2 regions of the Pseudarthrobacter sp. NPDC058196 genome follow, and region 2 is predicted to be linked to the other one. Evidence: riboswitches for the same ligand, from Rfam matches in the RefSeq annotation. Region 2 holds a riboswitch; the other holds the start of a gene.
What was found. Region 2 has a riboswitch for glycine ahead of cycA (D-serine/D-alanine/glycine transporter). Riboswitches for the same ligand answer to the same signal wherever they lie in the genome.
Positions count from the first base shown of each region.

Region 1 (15,029 bases), on a different contig from region 2:
GAACCGGGAGGCGCTGATGGCGACGCCGTGGCCTTCCTCGTGGGCGGCCTTGTTCGCATCGCCTGGCATGAACGGGGCCAGGTGCGCCTTCGCGGCAACCGGCCCGACGCCGGGTCCCCCGCCGCCGTGCGGGATGCAGAAGGTCTTGTGCAGGTTAAGGTGCGAGACGTCCCCGCCGAACCGGCCCGGCTGGGCCAGCCCGACCAGTGCGTTCAGGTTCGCCCCGTCGATGTACACCTGGCCGCCGGCGGCGTGGATCGCGTCGCAGACTTCCCGGACGTCTCCGTCGTAGACCCCGTGGGTGGAGGGGTAGGTGATCATGATGCAGGACAGGACGTCCCTGTTCGCTTCGATCTTCGCCGTGAGGTCCTCATGGTCGATGGTGCCATCGGCTGCGGTGGCGACGACCACGACCTTCATCCCGGCGAGGACGGCGGAGGCGGCGTTGGTGCCATGGGCCGAGGCCGGGATCAGGCAGACGGTGCGCTGCTGCTCACCGCGGGAGTGGTGGTAGCCCCGGATCGCGAGGAGCCCGGCGAGCTCGCCCTGGGAGCCGGCGTTGGGCTGGATGGACACCTGGTCGTACCCGGTGATCTCGGCAAGGTCGGCTTCCAGGCCGGAAATCAGTTCGCGCCAGCCCTCGGTCTGGGAGTCCGGGGCGAACGGGTGGATCGAGGCGAACTCCGGCCAGGAAATGGCTTCCATCTCCGCCGTGGCGTTCAGCTTCATGGTGCACGAACCCAACGGGATCATCGTCCGGTCCAGCGCCAGGTCACGGTCCGAGAGCTTCCGGATGTAGCGCAGCAGCTGGGTTTCGGACCGGTGTGTATTGAACACCGGATGCTGCAGGTAGACCGAGGTACGCTCGACGCCGGCTTCCAGCGCAAAGCCAGCGTGATCGGTAACCGTGGCGCCGAAGACGTCGGCAACCTGGGCGACGATGGCCGGCGTCGTGGTTTCGTCCAGGGAGATGCCCACCGTGTCGGCATCGATGCGCCGGAGGTTGATGCCGCGGGCCTCGGCATCGGAGATCACTGCTGACGCGCGGCCGGCAACGCGGACCGTCAGGGTGTCGAAGAAGCTCTGGTGCACCACCTCGACTCCGGCGGCCGCCAGCGCGGCCGCCAGGCTGCGGGCGTGGCCGTGGGCCGTTTCGGCGATTGCCTTCAGCCCGTCCGGGCCGTGGTAGACGGCGTAGAAGGAGGACACGATGGCCAGCAGCGCCTGGGCCGTGCAGATGTTGGACGTGGCCTTCTCACGGCGGATGTGCTGCTCGCGGGTCTGCAAAGCCAGACGGTAAGCCGGAACGCCGGCGTCATCCTTGGATACGCCTACCAGGCGGCCGGGCAGCGACCGCTCCAGGCCCTTGCGGACGGCCATGTAGGCGGCGTGCGGCCCCCCGAAGAACAGCGGCACGCCGAAACGCTGGGTGGAGCCGACGGCGATGTCCGCGCCCTGCTCGCCCGGAGGAGTGATCAGGGTGAGCGCCAGCAGGTCCGCGGCGACGGTCACGAGGGCCCCGCGCTCTTTGGCGGCGGCAATCACACCGGCCTGGTCCCACACCCGGCCCGAAGCGCCGGGCTGCTGCAGCACAATGCCGTTGATGTCGCCCTCGGGCAGGCCCTTGGACAGATCGGCCACCTCAACCTCGAAACCGAGCGCCTCCGCGCGGCCCATGACAATGGCGATGGTCTGCGGCAGCACATCGATATCCAGGACCGTCCGGCCGTCCTTGGCATCCTTGGCCTTGTTCGACCGCCGCATCAGCAACACAGCCTCGGCCACGGCGGTGGCTTCATCCAGCAGGGAGGCGTTGGCGATGGGCAGTCCCACCAGGTCCTGGACCATCGTCTGGAAGTTCAGCAGCGCCTCCAGCCGGCCCTGGGAAATCTCCGGCTGGTACGGGGTGTAGGCGGTGTACCAGGCCGGGGATTCAAGGATGTTGCGGCGGATCACCGGCGGCGTCACGGTGTCGTAGTAGCCCTGCCCGATCAGCTGCACGGCAGTCTTGTTTTTCGCGGCAAGCTTGCGCAGCTCGGCCAGGACCTCAACCTCGCTGAGGGCGTCCTGCAGGCGGAGGGCGGTTTCCTGGCGGATGACCTTGGGGACGGCGGTGTCAACCAGGGAGTCGACAGTGTCGTAGCCAACGGCTTTGAGCATGGTGTCGACGTCGGCCTGGCGGCGCGCGCCGATATGGCGGTCTACGAAGGTGGTGGAGGCTGGGCTAACCGGCACGAAGGAACTCCATTTACTCAGGCGGCGAAGGGTACGCCACAGCGATTCGGGTTCCTCCCCGCTCTGTATTGGACCTGAGAGTTTCCGCGGTGCCTGCTTGGCAGGACCCGCTTGCACCGTCGGTGAGCACAACGGCCCAGCGCCCCCGATGGGGGGAAAGGGAACCGCCTGCTGCTTTCCAGAGGCGCCTCGCCGCGGCGGTACGGGGGCCTGCGAGATTCCTGGGGAGGATTTGCTCCTACGGCGCCTGCCTGTACACCGGCAGAACTCTCCCGCCGCAGATCAAAGGCTATTCACTTGTTAAACCAGCCATGTGCTGGATCATGCGGGCCGGTGACAGCCCTCACAACATTCAATTGTCCTACGCCGCAACCCTTCCCGGCAAATGGCGAAGCCTACCTGCGGAGCCGCTCCAGGGCTGCCAGGAGTTCCGCCACGTCAGCGGCCGCTCCCCCTTGCGGCGCGGGTCCCACGGACAGCATGGCATTGAAATACAGCCCGTCCCCCATGTACAGGACCGCCTTGGCCAGGCCCGGTCCCACATCGGCCGCGATCTCGTCCAGCCACCGCTGCTGGATGGCTGCGAAACGGCGCCGCGTTTCCTGGTGTGCCACCTCCGCCAGCCTGGTGGCGGCGACGATGGCCCGGTCCAGCGGAGTGTCCGCCCAGACGGAGGAGCGGATGAAGTAGGCGGCCGCCCCCTCGCCCGCCGCAGCCATGGCATCGGCGTCCTCTTTGGCCAGTCCGTCCAGGCGGTCCAGCAGCACTTCGATAAGCGCTTCCTTGTTGGGGAAGTGGTAAAGCAGGCCGCCCTTGGATACCCCGGCCTTCTTGGCCACCGCGTCCAGGGTGGCCGCCCGCTCCCCCACGTCGATCAAGAGGGTTTCGAAGGCGTCAAGGACCGCGTCACGGGCTACAGGCTTTCGGGGCATGCTTCCCATCATGCCCTCCGCGGGCTGAGAAACGGGAAATGTCAAGGTTTCAAACTGTACCGTCTGGACGGTATAGTTATTTCATGACGACTCCCCTCTCGACCCTGGCGCCCGCACGCACCGGCGGAGCCGCCGCACGCTCCCCGCGGCGCGACTGGCTCGCGTTGGGGCTGCTGATGTTCCCTGTGCTGCTCGTCGCCGTGGACAACACCGCCCTGACATTCGCCCTGCCAGCCATCACCCGCGCCCTGGAACCCTCCGGCGTACACCTGTTGTGGATTATTGACGCCTATCCGCTGGTACTGGCCGGGCTCCTGGTATCGATGGGAAGCCTTGGCGACAGGATCGGACGCCGCAGGCTTCTGGTCATCGGCAGCACGGGCTTTGCCGGCTTGTCCGCCGCGACGGCTTTTGCGCCCACCGCGGAATGGCTGATCGCCGGACGGGCCGCACTGGGGTTCTTCGGGGCGATGCTGATGCCATCCACGTTGTCGCTGATCCGCAACATCTTCCCGGAGCCCAACCGCCGGCGGTTGGCCATCGCCATCTGGGCGGCAAGCTTTTCGGGCGGGGCCGCCTTGGGGCCGATCTTCGGCGGCTGGCTGGTGGAACATTTTTGGTGGGGCGCCGTCTTCCTGGTGGCGGTCCCGCTCATGCTTCCCCTGCTGGCGCTGGGGCGGACCTTGATCCCGGAATCCAAGGACCCGTCGCCGGGCAGGGTGGATGTCCCCAGCATCCTGCTTTCCATGCTGGTGATGGTTCCCATGGTCTACGGCATCAAGGATGTTGCCACCGAAGGTCCGGGCCCGGCGGGCTTTGGCAGCATGGCGTTCGGCCTGGTGATGGGCGTGGTGTTCGTGCGGCGGCAGCACCGCCTGGAACACCCCCTGCTGGATATGTCGCTGTTCCGGAACCGGGTCTTCAGCATGGCTATCAGCGCCAACATCCTGGCCCTGTTTTCCTTCAACGGCTTCATCCTGTTCCTTGCCCAACACCTCCAGCTCCTTGAGGGCCTGAGCCCGTCAGCGGCGGGCGTGGCGATGATTCCGGCGCTGGCGGCCACGGTGGTTTCCGGCCTGGTGGTGGTGCCGCTGGTCCGCAAGGTCCGGCCGGGGTACGTGGTGGGTGCCGGCCTGGCTTTCAGTGCCACAGGCTACAGCCTGGTGACGTTCGGAAACCACGACGGTGGACCGGCGCTGCTGCTGGCGGCGCTCCTGATCCTGGCGCTGGGCGTGGGGACGGCGGAAACCATTTCGAATGACCTCATCCTGGGCTCCGCCCCGCCGGAAAAGTCAGGCGCCGCCGCGGCCATCTCCGAAACAGGCTACGAGGTGGGCTCACTGCTGGGAACGGCAGTCCTCGGCTCGATCCTGACGGCCTCCTACCAGCACAACCTGCGCCTCCCCGCAGGATTGGATGGCATACTCCCGGGCACCTCGCTGCACAATGCCGGGGAAACGCTGGCCGGCGCCATGGAGGCGGCCGCCGGCCTGCCCGGCCCGCTGGCGGACGCCGTCCGGGGAGCCGCCGCCGCCGCGTTCGATTCCGGCGTGCACATCACGTCCGCGATTGGGCTGGTACTGATGGCGACGGCGGCAGTCCTTGCCGCCGTCGTGCTGCGCAAAGTACCCAGGGCCACCTGACCGCACGGGACCAAAAGGGCGCCCGGCGCCGGATCAATTCCGGTGCCGGGCGCCCAAGAGCGTCCAACGGCGGGACGCTTGGCTTACTTGGAGTCCGCGGTGGTGACCCTGGCCGTCGGCTTCATGTTTTCAGCCTGCACCATCCAGGCGAACTGCTCCAGCCGCGCGATGAACTCATGCAGCAGGTCCGCGGAGGTGGGGTCTTCCTCGTCCACTTCGTCATGGACCTTGCGCATGGTGCCCACGGCGGCCTCGAGGGCGGCCACGATCCGGTCAATGGCATCCTTGGTGCTGATCAGCCCCTCGGGGAACTGGGCCAGGCTGGTGGATCCGGCAACGGTGGAGCTGCGGCCGTCCGGGAGGGCATGCAGGGCGCGCATGCGTTCTGCAGTGTCGTCGGCGAACTGCCGGGCGGCGTCGACGATCTCGTCGAGCTGCAGGTGCAGGTCACGGAAGTTGGTGCCCACGATGTTCCAGTGCGCCTGCTTGCCCTGGATGTGGAGTTCGATCAGGTCGGCCAGGACAGCCTGCAGGTTATTGGTCAGTGTCGGTGAAGCTTTCATGCGTCCTCCTCGATTGGTCCAGTAGGGCCGACGCTACCAGCCGTGGACTCCCCCGCAGCCGGCGATCCGGAAATTTCTCAGTGAGCTTACTAATTGCGGAAATCGGTCATAAACGAATGTGATTCATATTTCATCTTGCATCGGAGGGTCCGCGCCCCCATACTAAATGAACGCCATTCATATAGTGACCTCCGTCTCACAGCCTTCCAGAAAGTGGTGCCATGACAGAGACAATCCGCACCAGTACCTCCATATCCGGCCCCCACGCCCACGCACCGTCCACGGACGGCGTCAGCGCCAAGGGACTCAAGGGCGGTCAGCTCGGCCTGCTGGCCGTCGTCGTCCTGGGCATCTCAACCATTGCCCCCGCCTACACGCTTACCAGCGCACTCGGACCCACCGTCAACGAAGCCGGGCTCCAACTGCCAGTCATCTTCCTGATCGGTTTCATCCCCATGATCCTGGTCTCGCTCGCCTACCGGGAACTCAACGCCGATTCCCCGGACAGCGGCACCACCTTTACCTGGGTCACCAAGGCGTTCGGCCCCTGGATCGGCTGGATGGGCGGCTGGGGCCTGCTGGCCGCCAACATCATCGTGCTGTCCAACCTGGCCGGCGTCGCCGTCGACTTCTTCTACCTCTTCCTGTCCCAGGTCACAGGCTCCCCCGAGCTGGCAGACCTGGCGGACAACAAGGCGCTCAACGTCATCACGTGCTTCGTGTTCGTGGCACTGGCCGTCTGGGTCAGCTACCGCGGCATGCACACCACCAAGATGGTGCAGTACAGCCTGGTGGGATTCCAGCTGCTGGTGCTGGGCCTGTTCGTCGCCATGGCATTCGCCAACTGGTCCACCTCCGAAACCGCCATCCCGTTCAGCTGGGACTGGTTCGACGTCACCAGGATCGAGACCTTCGGCCAGGTTGCCGCCGGCATCTCCCTGTCGATCTTCGTGTACTGGGGCTGGGACGTCTGCCTGACGGTCAATGAGGAAACCGCCAACGGCAAGAAGACCGCAGGGGTGGCAGGCACCCTCACCGCGGTCATCGTCCTGGCCATCTACCTCCTGGTCAGCATCGCCACCATGATGTTCGCCGGGGTGGGAGATACCGGCAACGGATTGAACAACGCCGAGAACCACGAGAACATCTTCACGGCGCTGGCCTCCCCTATCATGGGCCCGTTCGCCATCCTGATGTCCCTGGCGGTGCTCTCCAGCTCGGCCGCATCCCTGCAGTCCACGTTCATGTCACCATCGCGCAGCCTGCTGGCCATGGCCCACTACGGCGCGCTGCCGGAACCGTTCAGCCGGATCAGCAGGAAGTTTGCGACGCCGGGCTTCGCCACGATCGCTGCCGGCGTCGTCTCCGCCGGGTTCTACGCGGTGATGCATGTGGTCAGTGACAATGTCCTGAACGACACCATCCTGGCGCTGGGCCTGATGATCTGTTTCTACTATGGCCTCACTGCGGTGGCCTGCACCTGGTACTTCCGGCACAGCCTGTTCAACAGCGTTCGCCACTTCTTCTTCCGCCTGGTGTGCCCGGTGGTGGGCGGCGTGGGCTTGTTCGTAGTGTTCGCCCAGACCGCCGTGGACAGTCTCTCCCCGGAGTTCGGCAGCGGTTCGGAGATCTTCGGCGTGGGCCTGGTGTTCATCCTGGGCGTCGGCATCCTGGCCCTGGGCGCCGTCGTCATGCTTGTCATGTCCCGCACCCACCCCGGCTTCTTCCGCGGCGAAACCCTCAAGCAGGACACCCCCGCCCTGGTGGTCCCGGAATAGGAAACCCATACAAAGGTGCCGTGCCCTCAACCGGGGCCCGGCACCTTTGTGCTGTCACCAGCAGTGCGCCACATCGATCAGACAAAGCAGCGCCGGCCACCTCAGGGGAGGTGGCCGGCGCTGTGAAGAACGGGTGGGGCTCAGCCCTCGCAGTCGCGGCAGTACTTCAGGCCGTCCTTTTCGCGGGCCACCTGAGACCGGTGGCGGACCAGGAAGCAGGACGAGCAGGTGAACTCGTCGGACTGCTCGGGAACCACAATGACGGTGAGTTCCTCGTTGGACAGATCGGCGCCGGGGAGGTCGATGCCTTCAGCGGTGTCATTCTCGTCAACATCGATGACGGCGGTCTGCGCGTTGCCGCTCCGGGACGCCTGGAGGGCCTCCAGGGAGTCAGCGGGAGACTCCTCTTCCTGCTTGCGTGGAGCATCGTAATCGGTAGCCATTAGCGTGTTCACTTTCGTTGCTGCACAGCGCCATTTCAGGCACCTCAGTGAAGCAGTTTAGGGCATCATCCCGGCCCCGGCGCAATAGTGTGGCCAAGCAGACATTCAGTTGCGGCCGGACACCTTTCCCACGTGTTCGGAGCGGGCGTGGTCGGCCCCGGCGGAGACCCCGCTCAAGGCCGGAAGCCAACCCCACCGGGTGGCATCGGCCATAGCGCCGGCGGCCTCGAATTCGGATTCACAGGTAAAGGTATCAACGGCCCAGTCGCGGAGCCGGATAAGCAAGGTAGCCGTCATGCCTGTAACCTACGCAGCAATTGTTGTGGCCACGTTTCGCGGCGGTCTCCCCCGGATTAATTCCGGCGCCTGCCTGCTTCCTCAGGCGGGCGGCGGGGCCGTGCTGCTGCGCAGGATGAGCTCGGGCTCCACCACCAGCGTCCGGGGCCCTTCCGCACCGCCGAGCACCGCGAGCATCATGTCCATGCAGCGCCTGCCCAGTTCCTCAAAATCCTGCCGGACCACTGTCAGCGGGGGGCTGAAGTACGCGGATTCGGGCTGGTCGTCGAAGCCCACCAGGGAAACGTCCTTCGGCACGTCCAGGCCCGCTTCGTTCAAGGCTCGCAGGATCCCCAACGCCATCTGGTCGTTGCCCACGAAGAGGGCAGTGGCGCGCCGGTCAGCCGCCAGCCGCCGGCCAATGTCGTAGCCGCTTCCGGCGCTCCAGTCTCCCTCCACCAGGAGATCCGCCTCGAGCCCGGCGGCCTCCAGGGCGGACCGCCAGCCGTCGGACCGCGCCACGGCGTCAATCCAGTCCTGCGGCCCGGCGACATGCCCGATCCGGCGGTGGCCCTGCGCAATGAGGTGCCGGACGGCCAGTTCGGCTCCCTTGCGCTGGTCCACCCGGACACCGCCAACAGCGTCATTCCCGTCGGAGCCAACGGCCACCACCGGCACCCCGATCGGGAGTTCCGCCAGTGCCGCCAACGTAGCCAAATGCGGAACAATCACCACGATTCCGTCCACCGCCTGGTCCAGGAAGTGCCTGACGGCGTCCAGGATCGTCTCCCTGGTGACCTCCCGCAGCGCAGCGACGCTGACGAAGTATCCTGCGTCCCGCGCGGCCCGTTCGACTCCCAGCAAGGTGTTGGCAGGGCCGTACTGCGACAACTCGCTGCCAAGGACACCGATGGTTTGCGAGCGCCGGGTGACCAGGCTGCGGGCGGCAGTATTGCGGCGGTAGCCGAGTTCGGCAATCGCCGCTTCCACCTTTTGCCGGGTCTCCTTGCTGACGTTGGGGTGGTTGTTGACCACCCGCGAGACGGTTTGGTGCGAAACCCCGGCCAGCCCCGCCACGTCCTCAAGCCTTGGCAGCCGCCGGGGCCGGGAGCTGGGCTGCGCCACCGAATCAGATCCCGCCGGCGAGTCTGTAGTAGGCGGCGTTCCAGTTCAGGTCCTTCTTGAACTGGCGGATGGTGGTGGCGTCGTCGATGGTCAGGAGTTCGGTCTTGGCGATCTCGGCGAAGTCTTCGAAGACGTCCATGCCCACCTGGGTGGAGAGCACGGTGTGGTGGGCGGCGCCGGCGGTGAGCCAGGCGGCGGCGGACGTGGCGAAGTCCGGCTTCGGCTGCCAGAGCGCGCGGGCCACGGGGAGGTTGGGCAGCGGCTGATCCAGGGGAACCACGTCGACGGCGTTGGCCACCAGGCGGAAGCGGTCGCGCATGTCGGACAGGGCGACGACGACGCCTGGCGAGGCATCGGCGTCGAACACCAGGCGGACGGGATCTTCCTTGCCTCCGATGCCCAGAGGGTGGATTTCCAGCCGCGGCTTTGCAGCGGTCAGCGAGGGGCACACTTCGAGCATGTGCGCGCCCAGGATCTTCTCCGAGCCCGGTTCCAGATGGTAGGTGTAGTCCTCCATCAGGGAGGCGCCGCCGGGCAGCCCGGCACCCATCACCTTGGCGGCGCGTACCAGGATGGCGGTCTTCCAGTCGCCTTCGGCGCCAAAGCCGTACCCGGCGGCCATGAGCCGCTGCACGGCGAGGCCGGGAAGCTGGCGAAGGGCCCCAAGGTCCTCGAAGGAGGTGGTGAACGCGGCCGAACCGTTCGCCTCGAGGAAGCTGCGCAGGCCCAGTTCGATCCGGGCGCCGTACCGCAGGGATTCGTGCCTGGCCGCGCCTGCGCGGAGCTCCGGCACCACGTCGTAAAGGTCCTCGTATTCAGCCACCAGGGCGTCGACGTCGGACTCCGCTGCGCCGTGCACCGCGTCGGCGAGCTCGTTGACGGACCACGTGTTCACGGCGACGCCGAAGCGCAGCTCGGCCTCGGTCTTGTCGCCTTCGGTGACGGCGACGTTGCGCATGTTGTCGCCGAAGCGGGTGAGCTTCAGGGTGCGGACGGCGGCCCAGCCGGCGGCGGCGCGCTGCCAGGACCCCACCTGGCGTGCCACCTCGGGGTTGGAGACGTGCCCGACGACGGTCTTCCGGGCGATGCCCAGGCGGGACTGGATGTATCCGAACTCGCGGTCGCCGTGCGCGGCCTGGTTTAGGTTCATGAAGTCGAAGTCGATGTCCGCCCAGGGCAGGTCCCGGTTGGCCTGGGTGTGCAGGTGCAGCAAGGGCTTGCGCAGCAGGTCCAGGCCCTGGATCCACATCTTGGCGGGGCTGAAGGTGTGCATCCAGGCCGTCACGCCGATGACCGAGTCGTCTGCGTTGGCTTCCAGCGCGGTCCGGCGGATGGCGTCCGAGTCGGTCAGGACCGGCTTCCACACGATCCGCACCGGGACGGCAGCGGATGCGTTGAGCTGGTTGGCGATCTCCTGGGACTGGGCGGCCACCTGCTTGAGGACTTCTTCGCCGTACAGGTGCTGGCTGCCGGTGAGGAACCAGACCTCGTAGCCGTCGAGGGAGGTGTTGGCTGCGGTATTCATGCGTACTCCTGTCAAAAAGTTTGGGGTTTTACTGCCCGTAGACGTTCTGGTACCGGGCGTAGAGCGAGTCGATATCGCGTTCATCGATCGGAAGGGGTTCACCCAGCTGCCGCGAGATATGGACAGTGCGGGCCACTTCCTCGCACATCACGGCGGCCTTCACGGCGGAGCGGGCGTCCTTGCCGATGGTGAAGGGGCCGTGGTTCTGCATCAGGACCGCCGGCGAGTTCGAGTTCTTAAGGGTTTCCACGATGCCGTGGCCAATCGAATCGTCGCCGATCAGCGCGAACGGGCCCACCGGGATGGAACCGCCGAACTCATCCCCCATCATGGTGAGCACACAGGGGATGGCCTCACCCCGTGCGGCCCACGCGGTGGCGTAGGTGGAGTGCGTATGCACCACACCGCCCACCTCGGGCATGTGCCGGTACACGTAGGCGTGCGCGGCGGTGTCGGACGACGGCGAGAGCGGCGGGTTGCCCCAATCGACAGTACCCCCGCCACCAACATTGGTGCCCCGCACGGGCGTGCCATGCAGGTCGGTCACCACCATTTGCTCCGGGGTCAGGTCCTGGTAGCTGACACCGGACGGTTTGATGACCATGAGGTCGGTGCCGGGCACCCGGGCCGAGACGTTGCCCGCGGTCCACACCACCAGTTCGTAGCGCGTCAGCTCAGCGTGCAGGGCGCACACGTCCTCCCGGATCCGGGCGATGGTTTCCAGGATTGCGGCTTCGGTTCCTTGCCGGACGCTCATGCGGATACCTCCATGGCAGAGGGGACGGCGGAGCCCGTCCCGGGCAGCACTGCGCTTGCGGCCCGTCGCTGGATGGCCTTAAGCCGGTGCATCACGTCGTTGTTGCCGCGGCCAAAGTAGTCGTGGAGGGTTTTGTACTCCTGGAAGAGTTCCTCGTACGCGGCCACGTTTTCCGGGATCGGCGTGAAGACCTCACCGGGTTCGGCCCCCATGGCGGCGGATGCTTCGCGGATATCCGCGTAGCGCCCGGCCGCGACGGCGGCGTGGATCGCCGACCCCAGGGCCGGCCCCTGCTCTGAGCCGATGGTGGAGAGCTGCAGGCCGGTGGCGTCCGCATAGATCTGCATCAGCAGTTTGTTCTTCAGGAGGCCGCCCGCCACGATGAATTCCTTGACCGGGACCCCTGCATCGCGGAAAGCGTCAACAATCGTGCGGGTGCCGAACGCGGTGGCCTCCAGCAGCGCCCGGTAGGTGTCCTCGGGCCTGGTGGCGAGGGTCTGGCCCACCACGATGCCGGAAAGCTCATGGTCCACCAGCACGGAGCGGTTGCCCGAGTGCCAGTCCAGGGCTACCAGGCCGTGCTCTCCGATAACCTGCCGGGTTGCCAGTTCGGTGAGGTACTCGTGGATCCCCAGCCCCGCCGCCTGTGCCGCCTGGTGGTATTCGGGCGGGACGCCATGCGTGGTGAACCAGCCGAAGATGTCTCCCACACCCGACTGGCCCGCCTCGTAGCCCCACAGGCCGGGGACGATGCCGCCGTCAACGGCCCCGCACATTCCCGGTACTTCGCGCAGTTCCGTGCCGTTCATGACGTGACAGGTGGAGGTGCCCATGATGGCCACCAGCTGGCCGGGTTCCACCGCCTTCGCTGCCGGGGCCGTCACGTGCGCGTCAACGTTTCCCACCGCCACGGCGATGCCCTCCGGCAGCCCGGTCCAGGCTGCGGCCTCCGCGGTCAGTGTGCCGGCGGCGTCACCCAGCTGTCCGATGGTGTGCTCGAGCTTGGAGCTGACGAAGTCCTTGAAGTCCGGGTTCAGTGCGGCCAGGAAATCCTCGGACGGGTAGCGTCCGTCCTGGTAGATGCCCTTGTAGCCGGCCGTGCAGGCATTGCGCACATACCGGCCGCACAGCTGCCACACGATCCAGTCCGCCGCCTCCACCCAGCGGTCCATGGCGGAGTAGGCTTCGGGGTCCTCTTCCAGCAGCTGCAGCCCCTTGGCGAACTCCCACTCCGATGAGATCAGGCCACCGTAGCGGGGAAGCCAGTCCTCGCCCCGTTCTGCGGCGAGCCGGTTGATCCGGTCGGCCTGGCCTTGGGCGGCGTGGTGGCGCCAAAGTTTCACGTAGGCGTGCGGCCGGTTGGCATAGCCCGGCAGTTCGTTCAGTGGGGTGCCGTCGGCCTTGACGGGCACCATGGTGCAGGCGGTGAAGTCCGTGGCAATACCGACGACGTCCGCCGGGTCGATCCCCGCGTCAGCCACAGCTGCCGGGACCGCGGTGCGAAGGACCTCCCGGTAGTCGTTGGGCACCTGGAGTGCCCATTCCCCGGGAAGCCGGGCCCCGTCGTCGCCCGCTGTGTCACGTGGCAGGACGTCGGTGACTACGGCGTGCGGATACGCATGGACCGCGCTTCCAAGCTCCTTGCCGTCGCGGACACGCACCACCACGGCGCGGCCGGAAAGTGTTCCGTAGTCCACACCGATGACGCAATGGTCGGGGCTGGAACTGAAGGGTGTATCTGGCATTCGGTTGCCTCCGCCCGGGAGGCAGGGGCCTCATTGCCGGGGTTGTCTAGGGGTCAAGGTCGAGCTAAGCGCTGCAGCAAGTGTGAACGCTAACAAAGCAGAAGTCAATGAACCCGAAGCAGGTTTCAAGCACTTGGGAGCCGCCTCTTGTTAGCGTTCACAAATCAGTCTATATTGAACCGACACATCAACAATGTGGCCGGGACCAGGGAGCATCGCTGCTGCCTCGTCCAATAACACTTCGCGGCAGTGCTGCCGCGGAAGGAGAAAATGGTGAGAATCAAAAAAATCGTGGGCGCGGTGGCCCTTGTCCTCGCGCTGACGGTGGGCGCCACTGGTTGCGGCTCACGTGGCGCGGCAACGGAACCCAGCAGCGCGGGCAAGCCCGCCGACTCGCTGGTTGGGATCTCGATGCCCACACAGACATCCGAGCGCTGGATTGCCGATGGCGCCAACGTCGAGAAGTCCCTCAAGGACCTTGGCTACAAGACAGACCTCCAGTTCGCCAATGACGACATCCCAACCCAGGTGTCGCAGATCGAAAACATGCTGACCAAGGGTGCCAAGGCGCTGATCATCGCGGCCATCGATGGCACCACCCTGACCGATGTCCTGGCCAAGGCCAAGGAGCAGAACGTCAAGGTGATCGCGTACGACCGCCTCATCAACGGCACCCCGAACGTGGACTACTACACCACGTTCGACAACTACACGGTCGGCGTCCAGCAGGCCACCTCGCTGCTGACCGGCCTGGGCCTCCTTGACGCCAGTGGCAAGAAAGTGGACGGCAAGGGTCCGTTCAACGTCGAACTCTTCGCCGGAAGCCCCGACGACAACAACGCCAACTTCTTCTGGACCGGCGCCATGGACACCCTCAAGCCGTACATGGACGCGGGCACCCTGAAGGTCCCCAGCGGCCAGACCAAGTTCGAGCAGGCCGCGATCCTTCGCTGGCAGGCACCCGTGGCGCAGAAGCGCATGGAGGATATCCTCACGTCCGCGTACAGCTCGGGCACCAAGCTGAACGGTGTCCTGTCCCCGTATGACGGACTGTCCATCGGCATCATCTCGGCCCTCACCAGCACCGGCGGCTACGCCAAGGGAACCCTGCCGGTAGTCACCGGCCAGGATGCCGAGAAGGGCTCCGTGAAGTCGATCATTGCCGGCGAGCAGTACTCCACCATCTTCAAGGACACCCGCCAGCTGGGTGCCCAGGCCGTCAAGATGGTCGACGCCGTCCTCAAGGGCCAGGAACCGGAAACCAATGACACCAAGACCTACAACAACAAGGTCAAGGTTGTCCCGGCTTACCTGCTGAAGTCCGTGATCATCACCAAGGACAACTACAAGAAGGAACTGATCGACTCGGGTTACTACAAGGACTCCGACGTCAAGTAGTCAGCGTCCGGGGGGCTGTGGCCGGACCTCCATCCGGCCACAGCCCCTCCCGCAACCTCCTGCAGCAGCAGGAAGGCCCAGCTTTCGACCAGTCAGTGGGAATTGACGATGAAAACACCCATTCTTCAAATGCGAGGAATCACCAAGACGTTCCCGGGCGTCAAAGCGCTGCAGGATGTCACGCTGGATGTGAACCGTGGAGAAGTCCACGCCATCTGCGGTGAAAACGGCGCCGGCAAATCAACGCTCATGAAGGTGTTGTCCGGCGTATATGCGCACAACACCTTCGACGGGGAAATCCTCTTCGAAAACGAACCCTGCACCTTCTCGAGCATCTCGGACAGCGAGAAGCGCGGCATCGTGATCATCCACCAGGAACTGGCGCTGAGCCCGTACCTCTCCATCGCCGAGAACATCTATCTGGGCAACGAACAGGCCACCAACGGATGGGTGGACTGGCGGAAGACCAATCTGGAGGCAGCAAAACTGCTGGCCCGGGTGGGGCTCGACGAAAACCCCGTCACTCCCGTGCAGCACATCAGCGTGGGCAAGCAGCAGCTCGTGGAAATCGCCAAGGCGCTGTCCAAGGAAGTGAAACTCCTCATCCTG
Region 1 covers NZ_JBHVVN010000010.1:18,180-33,208, reverse strand. Annotated here, with positions in the region: gene gcvP (aminomethyl-transferring glycine dehydrogenase) at 1-2,235, opposite strand, end outside; glycine riboswitch at 2,424-2,520, opposite strand; gene ACFVVC_RS15140 (TetR/AcrR family transcriptional regulator) at 2,631-3,167, opposite strand; gene ACFVVC_RS15135 (MFS transporter) at 3,251-4,810, shown strand; gene ACFVVC_RS15130 (Dps family protein) at 4,894-5,373, opposite strand; gene ACFVVC_RS15125 (APC family permease) at 5,595-7,151, shown strand; gene ACFVVC_RS15120 (DUF4193 domain-containing protein) at 7,292-7,594, opposite strand; gene ACFVVC_RS15115 (hypothetical protein) at 7,700-7,891, opposite strand; gene ACFVVC_RS15110 (LacI family DNA-binding transcriptional regulator) at 7,973-8,995, opposite strand; gene araA (L-arabinose isomerase) at 9,000-10,520, opposite strand; gene ACFVVC_RS15100 (L-ribulose-5-phosphate 4-epimerase) at 10,549-11,277, opposite strand; gene araB (ribulokinase) at 11,274-13,022, opposite strand; gene chvE (multiple monosaccharide ABC transporter substrate-binding protein) at 13,293-14,420, shown strand; gene mmsA (multiple monosaccharide ABC transporter ATP-binding protein) at 14,529-15,029, shown strand, end outside.
Region 1: another riboswitch for glycine. It lies ahead of gcvP (aminomethyl-transferring glycine dehydrogenase); the one in region 2 lies ahead of cycA (D-serine/D-alanine/glycine transporter).

Region 2 (15,029 bases):
GTCATCCCATCCTAAATGGATAGACACTAAGCATGCTTACACTTTTTGGACCGGCTCTCCTGCATCCGCGCGTTCGGCACTGCGACCGGCGGCCTCGTCGGCCTGGAGCTCGGCCCGGAAGACTTCAAAGCGGGCCAGGTGTGCGGGACGGCGGCGAAGAATTGCCCACGCCACGCCAAGGATGACGAACCAGATGGGGGTCACCAGCAGGGCAACGAGGGTGTCGGGCTGGGTGGTCAGGGCCCAGAGGACGAAAGCGAAGAACGCGTACACCACCCACACGGCGGGGATGCCACCGGGCATCTTGAACTTCGACGCCGCATGCAGGTGCGGCCGGCGGCGCCGGAAGGAAATGTAGCTGGCGAGGATGATCGACCAGACGAAGACGAAGCACACCGCAGACACGGTGGTCACCATTTCAAAAGCCATGCCAACGTCCTGGCCGGCATACATGAGTACGACGCCGGACAGCAGCAGGACGCAGGACAGGAACAGCGCGTTGCTGGGCACCTTCCTCGAGGAGAGCCTGCTGAAGATACCGGGGGCGTCGCCTTCTTGGGCCAGGCCGAAAACCATGCGGGACGTGGAGTAGATGCCGGAGTTCGCGGAGGACATCGCCGAAGTGAGGACCACCAGGTTGACGACTGTGGCCGCGGCGCCGAGGCCGGCCAGGGAGAACATCCCGATGAAGGGGCTGTGGCCGGCGGCGAACTGGGTCCACGGGGTGACTGCCATCAGGATGACCAGCGCGCCGACATAGAAGAGCAGTACGCGGACGGGGATGGCGTTGATGGCCCTGGGCAGCGTGCGCTCGGGATCCTTGGCCTCGGCGGCGGTGGTGCCCACCAGTTCGATGCCCACGAAGGCGAATACTGCGATCTGGAATCCGGCCACGAAGCCCATGAACTCATTGGGGAAGAACCCGCCATGGCTCCACAGGTTGGTGAAGCTTGCGGTGCCCGCGTCGCTCTGGAAACCGGTGAAGATCATGAAGAGTCCCACGATGATCAGGGCCGCGATGGCGACGATCTTGATGAGGGCGAACCAGAACTCGGTCTCGCCGAAGGCCTTGACTGTGGCGAGGTTCAGCAGGAGCAGGATGCCCACCGTGGCCAGCCCCGGGATCCAAAGCGGCAGCGCCGGCCAAAGTTCCTTTGAATATCCAGCGATGGCGATGACGTCCGCAATTCCGGTGATCACCCAGCAGAACCAGTACGTCCAGCCGGTGAAGAAGCCTGCCCAGGGACCCAGGAGGTCGGCGGCGAAATCACTGAAGGACTTGTAGTTCAGGTTGCTCAGCAGCAGCTCGCCCATGGCCCGCATGACGAAGAAGAGCATGAAGCCGATGATCATGTACACGAAGATCACGGAAGGCCCGGCGGCGGAAATGGTCTTGCCGGAGCCCATGAACAGGCCTGTGCCGATCGCGCCGCCGATGGCGATGAGCTGGATATGCCGGTTGGTGAGCTGCCGCTCCAGGTGGGGAGGCTCGCTGCGCGCTGCCGTGGCAGCGCCCTGGCCGCGGGCTGGTTCGCTGTTGGACGTGGGGGGATGAATCGCCATGAGGAACTCCATCGATAAAGCGGCTTTGGGTGCCGCAAAGATTTGGTTCCTCCCCACTCTGTTGTGGACCTGAGAGTTTCCGCAGCCAAGGCCGCTTGCACCGTCGGTGAGCCAGAGTCGTGCCTGGCTGCTTTCCAGAGTTGCCTGTCCGCGGCGGTACGTGGGCCTGAGAGTTTCCTGGGGAGGGTTTGCTCCTACGGCGCCTGCTGGATGTACCCGGCAGGACTCTCCCGCCGCAGGTCGGAGGCGTATTCAGTTGGAAGCCGCCGGCTTTTTGGGGCGGCGGCCGGTCATGCAATGGGACGGGCGCCGACTGGTGGGCCGCTCCGGATACGCTGAGCCAGCCACCGGCGGCGCCAATCCCGGGGTTCAGTGTGGTGTCCGTCACGATCGAATGTCAACCCCTCCCGACACAAGTGGGGAAGGACGGCGTCACGTGTCCATTCAAGCCCTTCGCGGAAGCCGGCCGATTTGCCACGGACGGGTTCGTCCCGGTACCTTGTGAGCCGAATCACCCATATTTGAATAAGCCTTTCGAGCTGTGACGGGAGAGTCCTCCCGGCGACACACCGGGCAGGCGCCGTAGGAGCAAATCCTCCCCAGGAATCTCTCAGGCCCATGTACCGTCACGGCGAGGCGACTCTGGAAAGCAACCGGGCTTCTGCCCGGTTCACCGACGGTGCAAGCGGCCCCCTGCCAACAGCAGGCAACGCGGAATCTCTCAGGTCCAATACAGAGCGGGGAGGAACCCATCCCACGCCGTGCCACCTTCGGCCGGCCAGATCCGGAGTTCCTCATGACGATTCATTCGCATCCAACATCGTTTGTTGACCGCCATATCGGCGCGCGCCGCCAGGCCGACGTCGACACCATGCTCAAGACCGTCGGCTACGACAGCCTTGATGGCCTGGTTGACGTGGCCGTCCCCGCGTCCATCCGCCAGGAAACCGCCCTCCGCCTGCAGGATGCCCTCAGCGAGGTGGAGGTCCTGGCCGAGCTGCGCAAGCTTGCCGCGAAAAACAAGACTGCCGTGCAGCTGATCGGGCAGGGCTACTACGACACCGTGACGCCGCCGGTGATCCGCCGCAACATCCTTGAATCCCCGGCCTGGTACACCGCCTACACCCCGTACCAGCCGGAGATTTCCCAGGGCCGGCTTGAGGCGCTGCTGAACTTCCAGACGATGGTCCAGGACCTGACAGCGCTCCCGGTAGCCAACGCATCCTTGCTGGACGAGGCAACGGCGGTGGCCGAGGCTGTGCTGCTGATGCGCCGCGCCAACAAGTCCAAGGCAGCGAAGGACGGCAAGACGGTGCTCGACGCCGACTGCCTCCCGCAGACCATCGCCATCGTCATGGGCCGTGCAGAGGCGCTCGGTTTCGAGGTTGAGGTGGCCGATCTGTCCAAGGGCCTGCCCGAGGGCGACATCAACGGCATTGTGCTGCAGCAGCCGGGGGTCTCCGGCCGGGTGTGGGACCAGTCCGCTGTGATCTCCGCTGCCAAGGACCGGGGCGCGCTGGTCACGGTGGCGGCCGACCTGCTGGCCCTGACCCTGATCACTCCTCCGGGCGAGCAGGGCGCGGACATCGCCGTCGGCTCCACCCAGCGTTTTGGCGTGCCGTTGTTCTTTGGGGGGCCGCACGCCGCCTACATGGCCGTCCAGAAGGGGATGGAACGTACCCTGCCGGGCAGGATCGTCGGCGTATCCAAGGATGACGCCGGCGCTCCGGCTTACCGTCTGGCTTTGCAGACCCGCGAGCAGCACATCCGCCGTGAGAAGGCCACGTCCAACATCTGCACGGCCCAGGCGCTGCTGGCCATCGTGTCCTCCTTCTACGCGGTCTACCACGGCCCCGACGGGCTGAAGGCGATCGCCGAAACCGCACACCACAAGGCCAGGGTGCTGGCCACGGCCCTCAAGTCCATGGGCCGCGAACTGGTCAGCGACTCCTTCTTCGACACCCTGACGGTGCGCGTTCCGGGCAAGTCTGCCAAGGTGATCGCCGCTGCCGAGGCGCGCGGCATCAACCTGCGCCTGGTTGACCAGGACACCGTGGGCGTCTCCGTCGATGAGACGACGACGGCGGCAACGCTGTCGGACGTCGTCGTCGCCTTTGGCGCCGGTCCGGTGGGTGACGCCCAGGGCTTCGAACTGCCCGGATCCGTCCTGCGCACCTCGGCCTACCTGCAGCATCCGGTGTTCAATACACACCGGTCCGAAACCCAGCTGCTGCGCTACATCCGGAAGCTCTCGGACCGTGACCTGGCGCTGGACCGGACGATGATCCCGTTGGGTTCGTGCACCATGAAGCTGAACGCCACGGCGGAGATGGAAGCCATTTCCTGGCCGGAGTTCGCCTCGATCCACCCGTTCGCCCCGGACTCCCAGACCGAGGGCTGGCGCGAACTGATTTCCGGCCTGGAAGCCGACCTTGCCGAGATCACCGGGTACGACCAGGTGTCCATCCAGCCCAACGCCGGCTCCCAGGGCGAACTGGCCGGGTTGCTCGCGATCCGGGGCTACCACCACTCCCGCGGTGAGCAGCAGCGCACCGTCTGCCTGATCCCGGCCTCGGCCCACGGCACCAACGCCGCCTCCGCCGTCCTCGCCGGGATGAAGGTCGTGGTCGTCGCCACCGCAGCCGATGGCACCATCGACCATGAGGACCTCACGGCGAAGATCGAAGCGAACAAGGACGTCCTGTCCTGCATCATGATCACCTACCCCTCCACCCACGGTGTCTACGACGGAGACGTCCGGGAAGTCTGCGACGCGATCCACGCCGCCGGCGGCCAGGTGTACATCGACGGGGCGAACCTGAACGCACTGGTCGGGCTGGCCCAGCCGGGCCGGTTCGGCGGGGACGTCTCGCACCTGAACCTGCACAAGACCTTCTGCATCCCGCACGGCGGCGGGGGACCCGGAGTCGGGCCGGTTGCCGCGAAGGCGCACCTGGCCCCGTTCATGCCAGGCGATGCGAACAAGGCCGCCCACGAAGCCGGGCACGGCGTCGCCATCTCGGCGTCCCGGTTCGGTTCGGCCGGTGTGCTGCCGATTTCCTGGGCGTACGTGAAGCTGATGGGCGGTGAGGGCCTGACCGAGGCCACCAAGTCCGCGCTGCTGGCCGCGAACTACGTCGCGTCCCGCCTGAACGAGTACTTCCCTGTTCTCTACACCGGTGAGGGCGGGCTGGTGGCGCACGAGTGCATCCTGGACCTGCGCGACCTCACAGCGAAGACGGGGGTCACGGCCGAGGACGTGGCCAAGCGGCTGATCGATTTCGGTTTCCACGCCCCCACCCTGTCCTTCCCCGTCGCGGGCACGCTGATGGTGGAGCCTACCGAGTCCGAGGACCTGGCCGAGATCGACCGCTTCATCGAGGCGATGATCACCATCCATGGCGAGATCCAACAGGTGGCCAGCGGCGAATTCACCCTGGAGGCATCCCCGGTGCGCAATGCACCCCACACGGCCGCCGCCGTCGTGAGCTCCGACTGGGACCGCGCTTACCCGCGCGAGCAGGCCGCCTTCCCCGTTGCCTCGCTCCGCCAGGACAAGTACTTCCCGCCCGTCGGCCGGATCGACGGCGCAGCCGGCGACCGGAACCTGGTCTGCTCCTGCCCGCCCCTCGAAGCCTTCGAGCTTTCGACAAGCTCAATCACCGAATTGGAAGACTGATTTCCCATGACTGAGAACTACACCGCTCTTTTAGAGCAGCACAAGAAGGCCGGGGCCTCGTTCACGGACTTCGGCGGGTGGCAGATGCCGCTTAAGTACGAGTCTGAACTCGCGGAACACCACGCCGTCCGCAACACTGCCGGCCTGTTCGACCTCTCCCACATGGGTGAGGTCTGGGTGACCGGCCCCGACGCCGCCGCCTTCCTGGACTACGCCTTGGCCGGCAAACTGTCCGCGGTCGCCGTCGGAAAAGCAAAGTACTCGTTGATCTGCAACGCCGATGGCGGCATCATTGACGACCTCATCACCTACCGCCGACCGTCCCCCGAAGAGGGCGTGGACAGGTACCTGGTGGTGCCCAACGCGGGCAACGCCGCAGTGGTGGCGAAGGAACTCCTGAAACGCTCCGCCGCCTTCGACGTCACTGTGGAGGACGCCTCGGCAGAGACCTCGCTGATCGCCGTGCAGGGACCGAATTCCGAGGCGATCCTCCTCGCGCTGGTCCCGGCCGAACAGCACGCCCTGCTCACCGAGCTCAAGTACTACGCCGCCGTGGAGGTGGGCATCGCCGTCAACGGTACGGTCCAGGACCTGCTCGTGGCCCGGACCGGCTACACCGGCGAGGACGGGTTCGAGATCTACGTCCCCAACCTGGACGCCCCCGCACTGTGGGAGGCACTGCTCCAGGCCGGCGAAGGCTCCGGGCTGGTTCCCGCCGGACTGGCTGCACGCGACTCGCTCCGCCTCGAAGCCGGGATGCCGCTCTACGGCAACGAACTCTCCCGCCACGTCAACGCCTTCGCCGCCGGCCTGGGCCCGGTGGTGTCGCTGGCCAAGGAGAGCGACTTCGTAGGCAAGGATGCCCTGGCCGCCATCAAGGCCGCCGGAGTTGGTTCAACCATCGGGCAGAAGCTGGTGGGACTCAAGGGTGCCGGACGCCGCGCCGCCCGCGCCCACTACCCCGTCCTCAAGGACGGCAACCTGGTGGGCGAAGTGACCTCCGGCCAGCCCTCCCCCACGCTCGGATACCCCGTCGCCATGGCCTATGTCGACGTCGACTTCGCTGAGATCGGCACCGTCCTCGAGGTGGACCTCCGCGGCAAGCCCGAGCGCTTCGAAGTCGTCCCCCTCCCCTTTTACAAGCGCCAGAAGTAATTCGATTTCGCCCACCCACGACACGTTTTAAGAGAAAGAAAGTAGACAATGAGCAAGGTTGTTTCTGAACTGAAGTACTCCGCCGAGCACGAATGGGTTGCCGTTGACGGGTCCGGTCCTGCGGGGATCGGGATTTCCGCCGTGGCTGCCGATGCCCTGGGCGACATCGTCTACGTGGACCTCCCTGAGGTGGGGTCCACCGTGACGGCCGGCGAAACCTGCGGCGAGGTGGAATCCACCAAGTCCGTCTCCGACCTCTATGCCCCGGTCACCGGCGAGGTCACCGAGATCAACGATGGTGTGGTCTCGGACCCCGCCCTGATCAACAGCGATCCCTATGGAGCCGGCTGGCTCTTCAAGGTGGCCGTCACCGCAGAAGGCCCGCTCATGTCCGCCGAGGAATACGCAGCAGCAAACGGCGGCGAGCTGTGAGCGCCCCCGCAGAAGTGGGCGCCTTCACGCAGGTGGCCTCACCCAGCCTGAACGCGGACCTGTCCGCACTGGACCCCGAGATCGCCGCCACGATCGATGCGGAACTGGGCCGCCAGCGCGACGGCTTGGAAATGATCGCCTCCGAAAACCACACCGCCGCAGCTGTGATGCAGGCCCAGGGTTCGGTCCTGACCAACAAGTACGCCGAAGGCTACCCGGGCAAGCGCTACTACGGCGGCTGCGAACACGTCGACGTGATCGAGCAACTGGCGATCGACCGTGTGAAGGCCCTGTTCGGCGCGGAATACGCCAACGTCCAGCCGCACTCCGGAGCCCAAGCCAACGCCTCCGTGATGCACGCGCTGATCAAGCCCGGCGACACCATCATGGGACTGAACCTGGCACACGGCGGGCACCTGACGCACGGCATGCGCATCAACTTCTCCGGCAAGCTCTACAACGTGGTGCCCTACCAGGTCCGGGAAGATAGTCACACCATTGACATGGCAGAGGTGGAGCGCCTGGCCCAGGAGCACAAGCCGCAGCTCATCGTGGCCGGCTGGTCCGCCTACGCCCGCCAGCTGGACTTCGCCGAGTTCCGCCGGATTGCCGATTCCGTGGGCGCTTACCTGATGGTGGACATGGCGCACTTCGCGGGGTTGGTGGCCGCCGGGCTCCACCCCTCGCCGGTTCCGCACGCGCACGTCACCACCTCCACCACGCACAAGACCCTCGCCGGTCCGCGCGGCGGGATCATCCTGAGCAACGACGCCGACATCGCCAAGAAGATCAACTCGGCAGTGTTCCCGGGCCAGCAGGGCGGACCGCTCGAGCACGTCATCGCCGGCAAGGCTGTGGCCTTCAAGATCGCCGCCACCGAAGAGTTCCGCGAACGCCAGGAGCGCGTCCTTGCCGGCGCGCGCCTCCTGGCAGAACGCCTGGTCCAGCCGGACGTCACCGCGAAGGGCATCAGTGTGGTCTCCGGCGGCACCGACGTGCACCTGGTCCTCGTCGACCTGCGCAACTGCGAACTTGACGGACAGCAGGCCGAGGACCGCCTCGCCGCTATCGACATCACCGTCAACCGCAACGCCGTGCCCTTCGACCCCCGGCCGCCCATGGTCACCTCAGGCCTGCGCATCGGCACGCCCGCGCTGGCCACCCGCGGGTTCGGCGAGGACGCCTTCCGCGAGGTTGCGGACATCATCGCCGAGGCATTGACGGCCGACGCCGGCGCGGACCTTTCCGGGCTCCGTCACCGCGTCGAGGCCCTCGCCAAAGCCCACCCGCTCTACCCAGGCATCGCGCCCCTGTCCTGACCCTGGCTTCGACAGGCTCAACCACCGGTCGTTGGGCCTGTCGAAACCCTTCGAGCAAACAAAGGAAGCAACCATGACATTGGCACCTGAAGGCCGGAAGATGCTGCGGATCGAGCAGCGCAATGCTGCCGTTCCGGTGGAGCGGAAACCGGAGTGGATCAAGGCCAAAGTCCAGATGGGCCCGGAGTTCGTCGGGCTGAAGAACCTGGTCAAAAAAGAAGGCCTGCACACCGTCTGCAAAGAAGCCGGCTGCCCCAACATCTTCGAATGCTGGGAAGACAAGGAGGCCACCTTCCTGATCGGCGGCTCCGAATGCACCCGCCGCTGCGACTTCTGCCAGATCGACACCGGCAAACCCTCCCCCGTGGACGTCTTCGAACCCACCAAGGTGGCCCGCTCCGTCCAGTCCATGCAACTGCGCTACGCCACCGTCACCGGCGTCGCCCGCGACGACCTCGCAGACGAAGGCGTCTGGCTCTACGCCGAAACGGTCCGCAAGATCCACGAACTGAACCCCGGCACCGGCGTCGAGCTGCTGATCCCCGACTTCTCCGGCAACCCCGAGCACATCAAAGCGATCTGCGACTCCGCCCCCGAAGTCTTCGCCCACAACGTCGAAACCGTGCCCCGGATCTTCAAACGGATCCGGCCCGCGTTCCGCTACGACCGCTCCCTGGACGTCATCACCCAGGGCCGGAACCTGGGCATGGTCACCAAATCCAACCTCATCCTGGGCATGGGCGAAACCCGCGAGGAAATCTCCGAAGCCCTCCGCGACCTCCACGCCGCCGGCTGCGACCTGATCACCATCACCCAATACCTCCGCCCGAGTGAACGCCACCTTCCCGTGGACCGCTGGGTCAAACCCCAGGAATTCGTGGACCTCCAGCACGAAGCCCAGGAAATCGGCTTCCTCGGCGTCATGTCCGGCCCCCTGGTCCGCTCCTCCTACCGCGCCGGCCGCCTCTGGGCCACCGCCATGCGCAAAAAAGGCCGCGACATCCCCGCCGAACTCGCCCACATCGCCGACGGCATCCAAGACTCCGGCACCACCCGCCAGGAAGCCAGCACCCTCCTCGGAGGCTAGGACCGCTGGAACGCATAACGGCGGTAGGAGGCTTAGGCGGGCCGGCAACCGAAGCTGCCGGCCCGCCGTCGGACGCGTTGCCTAGCTGTTGCCGCGCACCACCGGGATGCTCGCCGTCGGCAGGCCGCTGGGGAAGACTGTAGGTTCGGGTACCGCGACCGGTTCCAGCGGTACCTGCACCGCTTGCGCCGCCACGAGGACGCGCTGGCCCCGGACGTCAATTTCCAGGGGTTCGCCCTCCTGCACGGTCAGGGTGATGGAACCGGACGCGAGCTGGACCAGCAGCAGGCGGCCCCTGATCTTCAGGTGGAAGGCCAGCGAATCCCATTCGGCCGGCAGGCGAGGATCGAAGAACGGGACCGGCCCCTGGTCCCGCATGCCCGCGAAGCCGCACACCAGGGAGGACCACACGCCGCCCGTGGAGGCGATATGGACGCCGTCGATCGTGTTGCCGTGGGTGTCATCCAGGTCGATGAACGCGGCACTGGTGAAGTGGTCCAGGGCTTCCTTCGAATACCCCACCTCGGCCGCCATGATCCCCTGCACGCAGGCGGACAGGGTGGAGTCGCCGGTGGTGATGGGATCGTAGAAGTCGAAGGCCCGCTGCTTCTCCTGCGCCGTGAAGTCCTGCCACTGGAGGAACATGGCCAGGACCGTGTCCGCCTGCTTGAGGACCTGGTGGCGGTAGATCACCAGCGGGTGGAAGTGCAGCAGCAGGGGGTACTTGGACCGCGGGGTGGTCCAGTCCCAGGCTTCCAGTGTCATGAAGTCGTTGTCCTGGGAGTGCACCTGCATCCGGGTGTCGAACGGCAACTGCATGAGGTTCGCCGCAGCCTCCCACAGCTGGCGCTCCTCCTGCGTGATTTCGGCATGCTCCAGCGCCGCGGCGGCGCGCAGGTTGAAGCGTGCCATCACGTTCGTATAGAGGTTGTCGTTCACCACGGCCGTGTATTCGTCGGGGCCGGTGACGCCGTGGATGTGGAAGAGGCCGTCCTTGCCGAAGAAGCCCAGGGAGATCCACATCCGGGCCGTCTCGATAAGCAGTTGGGCGCCCATTCCGTCCCGGAAGGCGGCATCGCCGGTGGCCCAGAGGTACCTGTTGGTGGCGAAGGCGATCGCGGCCGCGATGTGGAACTGGGCCGTTCCGGCAGCGTAGTAGGCGCTTGCTTCGAGTCCGTTGATGGTTCGCCACGGGAAGAGCGCACCGTCCACGCTCAGTTCCTTGGCACGGATCTTTGCCTCGGGCAGCATGCCGTGGCGGAACTCGAGCACCTGCCGCGCGCCGTCGGGGTTGGTGTAGGTGAGGTAGGGCAGCAGGTACACCTCCTGGTCCCAGAAGTAGTGCCCCTCGTAGCCGGAGCCGGTCACGCCCTTGGCGGGAATGCCGGCAACATCGGCGCGGGCCGTCGCCTGGGCCAGCTGGAAGAGGTTCCACCGGATGGCCTGCTGCAGGCCGGGGCTGCCGCCGCCCACCACAATGTCGGACGTGGCCCAGTAGCCGCGGTAGTGGGCCATGCTCTCGGCGAAGATCTCGTTCACCGGGCGGAGGGCTTCCTCGGCCACCGCGGCTGCATCGACGTCCGGGTCCTGGACGCGGCGGCCGGCGGCGTAGCTGACGCTCTTTTCCAGCCGGAAGGGTTCGTCCGGGTCCACTGCCAGGACATACCGGACACTGCTGTCGTCCTGGTCCACCAGGGTTTCGAAGGGCTGGTGCCCCGCAGAGGTCCAGTGGTCCACTGCCAGGCCCACCCGTTGCTTGGATTCCGCGGCCTCCCACGAGAGGCGCAGCGATCCGTCGCCGCCGTCGAGGCGTACGGGCAGCAGCACCCGCCCGGCGTGGCGGCCGGACCGGCGGGGATCGTGCACGGAGTGGTCCTCCACCGGCTGGTCCTGGCGGTTGATGACCTGGGAGGTAACGTCCAGCGAGACCTGCCGGTCCGTGGCCACTTCCAGCGAGATGCCGAGGCAGCCGCGGGATTCGAAGCCTACGGCGCGCCGTTCGGTGGTGGTCACGGCGGCCCCGGACCGGCACTGCCAGGTGATGCGGCATTCGTAGATTCCGGTGGAGAAGTCAACGGCGCGCCGGTATTCCAGGACCTCGGACTCGGCCAGGCTGAGGGTTTCGCCGTCCACCACCACCGCGAAGTTGTTGGCGTCCGGAATGTAGAGGATGCGCTGCCCGGTCCGGGCGAACCCGAAGGCGTTTTCCGCGTGCTTGATGTCCCAGATTTCATGCAACCCGTTGATGAAGCTGCCGGGCAGGCCGCCATCCGCCGCCGCCCAGTGGGCGCCGCGGATGCCCAGGTGCCCGTTTCCCAGGGCAAACAGTGTTTCTAGGGTTCCCGCGACACCTGCCTCGTGGCGGGTTTCAACGAGTTGCCAGGGGGTGTCGGGGAACCGTTCGCGGTCCGCGGTAATGACTGCCATGGTGGGGATCCTTTGGCCTTGCTGGGTGCCGCCGTGGGGCGGGCACGAGGTATTCGGGGAAAATGCGCTGCTCGGAAGGGTGCCGCGGTGGGGGGGGTTAGCGGCACCGGTTGCCCGGGGGGATCGGGCATCACCGGTTTAGGGGATGAGTTCCTGAAGGTCATTGACCACCAAGGTGGCACCGGCATCCAGGAGCGTCTGCCGACCGGCGCCCCGGTCCACCCCGATGACGGAGTGGAACGATCCGGCCCGTCCGGCCTGCACGCCGGACACGGCGTCTTCCACCACCACGCACTCAGCGCTGGAGAGGTCCAGGAGTTTCGCGGCGTATTCGTAGGTGGCAGGGCTCGGTTTGCCGGGCAGGCCCTGTTCGGCGGCAACCACCCCGTCCACCACAACGGGGAAGTGGTGGCTGAGCCCGGCCGCCTGCAGGACGGCGGGCGCGTTCCGGGAGGACGAGACGACGGCGACTTTGAGTCCCTGCGCCAGCACCGCTTCGAGGAACCGCACCGAGCCGTCAAAGGGTTCGACGCCGGCGCTGACGATGTCGTTGAAGAGCCTGTTCTTCCGGTTGCCCAGGCCTTGGACCGTTTCGTGGGCGGGGTCGTCGTCGAGCGGGCCTTCGGGCAGGCTGATACCGCGGGATGAAAGGAAGTCCCGCACCCCGTCGAAGCGGGGCTTGCCGTCAATATGGTCGAAGTAGTCGCTTTCGCGGTACCCGGGAACGTCGGGATGCGAGGCCAGGTAGCTGTCGAACAGTTCCTGCCACGCGCGCTCATGCACTGTGGCCGTGGGCGTCAGTACTCCGTCGAGGTCGAACAGGATTGCGGCGGCGCCGGTCCAGTCGGTGGTCCGGGGTGACGTGGGGTGTGTCATCAGCGGTGCGGTGTCCTTTCAGTCTGCGGACAGCCGGCCCCGCCGGTGCGGCCACAGGAGGCTCCGGCGCTTAAGCGCACGGCAGCATCTCCGTGTCCGCCCACTGCAGGACCGATCATGGCCACAGACGAGTGTAAGCGCTTGCAAATTTGACTGGCAACTGTTTTTTCCCGCGTCCCGGCAGCGCCTGCCCGCGGTTTAGCGCAGCACGTAGTGGCGCAGGAAGGCGCTGACGTCCACCATCTCGGCCTTGGACATGGCGTGCCCCATGCCCGGATAGGTCCGGGCCGTCAGCAACGTGTTCTCCGCCAGCCATTCGGCGGTGTAGGCGGTGGCGTCCTCGTTGATCACCAGGTCCGCCTTGTCCCGCCCCCAGAAGAACGGCCGCCTGGTGTCGAAGGAGTCCATGGTGGACAGGAGTTCGTTGTTGAGCACGAAGCCGGACAGCCCGACCACTGCCTTGTAGTCATCGGGGTGCAGCCGCAGGAGCGTGCTCGCCATCGCCATCCCCTGGGAATACCCCATCAGGGTGACGCTGCTGTGCTGGTCCTTGACCGAACCGATCCAGGCCCGCACGGAGGTGGCCGCGGAGATGACGTCCGCGAAGTCGTTGGCCAGGAAGTAGTCCAGCAGGAACCATCCCCAGCGGTCCCCGACAGGCATGGGAGCGCGCAGTGCGGCGCAGGTGAACTCCTGGGGCAGATACTCGAAGAGGCGCACCATCCGGGACTCGTCCGTGCCGTAGCCGTGCATCATCACCAGCAATGGGGTGCCGGCACGCAGTTCTTCCGGCTTGGACCACACAACAGTTTCCACCGGACCAGCGTAGCGAGGCATGCACGCCGCCCCGGCGCGGTGATTGAATCCGGAATCGCCGGGAGGTAGCGTGTCGCCTGACAGACAGCATGCTTAGCAATGGCACCATACGCACCACCATCACCGCAAATGCCCTACCAGCGCCGCGCAGGACGCGGCTATAAGGAGCACGTCATGAGAATTGGCTCGTCAATCTTCCTCATCGCCCTCGGCGCCATCCTTGCCTGGGCCGTGACTCCCGGGCTGATCCCGTTCGTGGACCAGCAGCTGGTGGGCTACATCCTGATCGCCGTGGGCGTCATTGGTTTGATCGCCTCGCTGATCCTGGCCTCCCCCGGCCGGAGCCGCCGCGTCAGCGAGTCCCGCTCGGTCATCGATCCCAACACGGGCGAGCGCATCACCAGGCATGAAACCCGCGACGGCGGCATCTAGCCACAGCGGAACCCGGGCGGAGCCCGGATCAAGCCACGAACCCGAAAGCCGGGCTGGACCACCACATCCAGCCCGGCTTTCGCGCGTCCGCAGGCACTTCTTCTGCCGGATTTTGTTTCGTGTGGGTTTCCATTGACAAACCAACACAAGCAAAGATAAAGTCAAGTAACTCAACATCAATGTGATGCCAGTCACGCAGGAACCTACGCAACGGAGGGTACGTGTTCGCCGAAGAGCGCCAGCAGAAGATTGCCGAGCTTGTCGCCGGCAACGGCCGGGTCAGCGTGACCCTGCTGGCAGAGCGCTTCCGCATCACCACCGAAACCGTGCGCAGGGACCTTGCCGCCCTGGAGAACGCGGGCACCGTCCGCCGGGTCCACGGCGGCGCCGTGGCTGCCGACCGCTTCAGCACCACCGAAGAAAGCGTCACCGAGCGCGCCATCCAGCGGCCGGACCAGAAGGTCCGCATCGCGGAGGCAGCACTCGCGCTGATTCCACGGAACTCGCCGGCCAGCGTCCTCATGGACGGCGGCACCACCACCGAGGTGCTCGCGGACATGCTGGCGCGCCGTACCGCCGTCGAGCCTTCCGACGGAACCGGCCCGCACCACGAACTGGTGGTCATCACCCACGCTGTTCCCATCGCCAGCAAGCTCTCCAACGTTTCCGGCGTAGCCCTGCAGATCCTGGGCGGACGCGTCCGCGGCATTACGCAGGTGGCCGTGGGGCAGGCGACGGTGGACGCCGCCGCCCGCATCCGCCCGGACATAGCGTTCATTGGCACTAACGGCATCCACGCCACCTTTGGCGTCAGCACTCCCGATCCTGAAGAAGCGGCCGTCAAGGCAGCCTTCGTCCAGTCGGCACGCCGCATTGTGGTGTTGGCCGACTCCTCCAAGCTGGACACAGAAACCCTGGTCCAGTTCGCCTCCCTGAAAGACCTGGACACCTTGATCACAGACAGTGAACCCGGGCCGGAACTCGCGGCCGCCCTGGAAGACGCCGGCGTCGACGTGGTGATCGCATGATCGTCACCTTCACGGCCAACCCAAGCCTTGACCGCACCGTTGCCCTCCCCGGCCCGCTGGCCCGCGGCGAGGTGCAGCGCGCCGTCTCCGTCCGCCAGGAGTCCGGCGGCAAGGGAGTCAACGTCTCCCGCGCCCTGGTGGCGTCCGGCCTTGATTCCCTGGCGGTCCTGCCCGGAGCGGACGGCGATCCCGTCCTGGCCGGACTGCGCGAGCAG
Region 2 covers NZ_JBHVVN010000009.1:46,416-61,444, reverse strand. Annotated here, with positions in the region: gene cycA (D-serine/D-alanine/glycine transporter) at 37-1,563, opposite strand; glycine riboswitch at 1,708-1,806, opposite strand; glycine riboswitch at 2,099-2,199, shown strand; gene gcvP (aminomethyl-transferring glycine dehydrogenase) at 2,360-5,242, shown strand; gene gcvT (glycine cleavage system aminomethyltransferase GcvT) at 5,249-6,397, shown strand; gene gcvH (glycine cleavage system protein GcvH) at 6,446-6,829, shown strand; gene glyA (serine hydroxymethyltransferase) at 6,826-8,148, shown strand; gene lipA (lipoyl synthase) at 8,222-9,235, shown strand; gene ACFVVC_RS14065 (glycoside hydrolase family 65 protein) at 9,317-11,662, opposite strand; gene ACFVVC_RS14060 (HAD family hydrolase) at 11,801-12,538, opposite strand; gene ACFVVC_RS14055 (alpha/beta hydrolase) at 12,737-13,354, opposite strand; gene ACFVVC_RS14050 (DUF6458 family protein) at 13,529-13,786, shown strand; gene ACFVVC_RS14045 (DeoR/GlpR family DNA-binding transcription regulator) at 14,008-14,814, shown strand; gene ACFVVC_RS14040 (1-phosphofructokinase family hexose kinase) at 14,811-15,029, shown strand, end outside.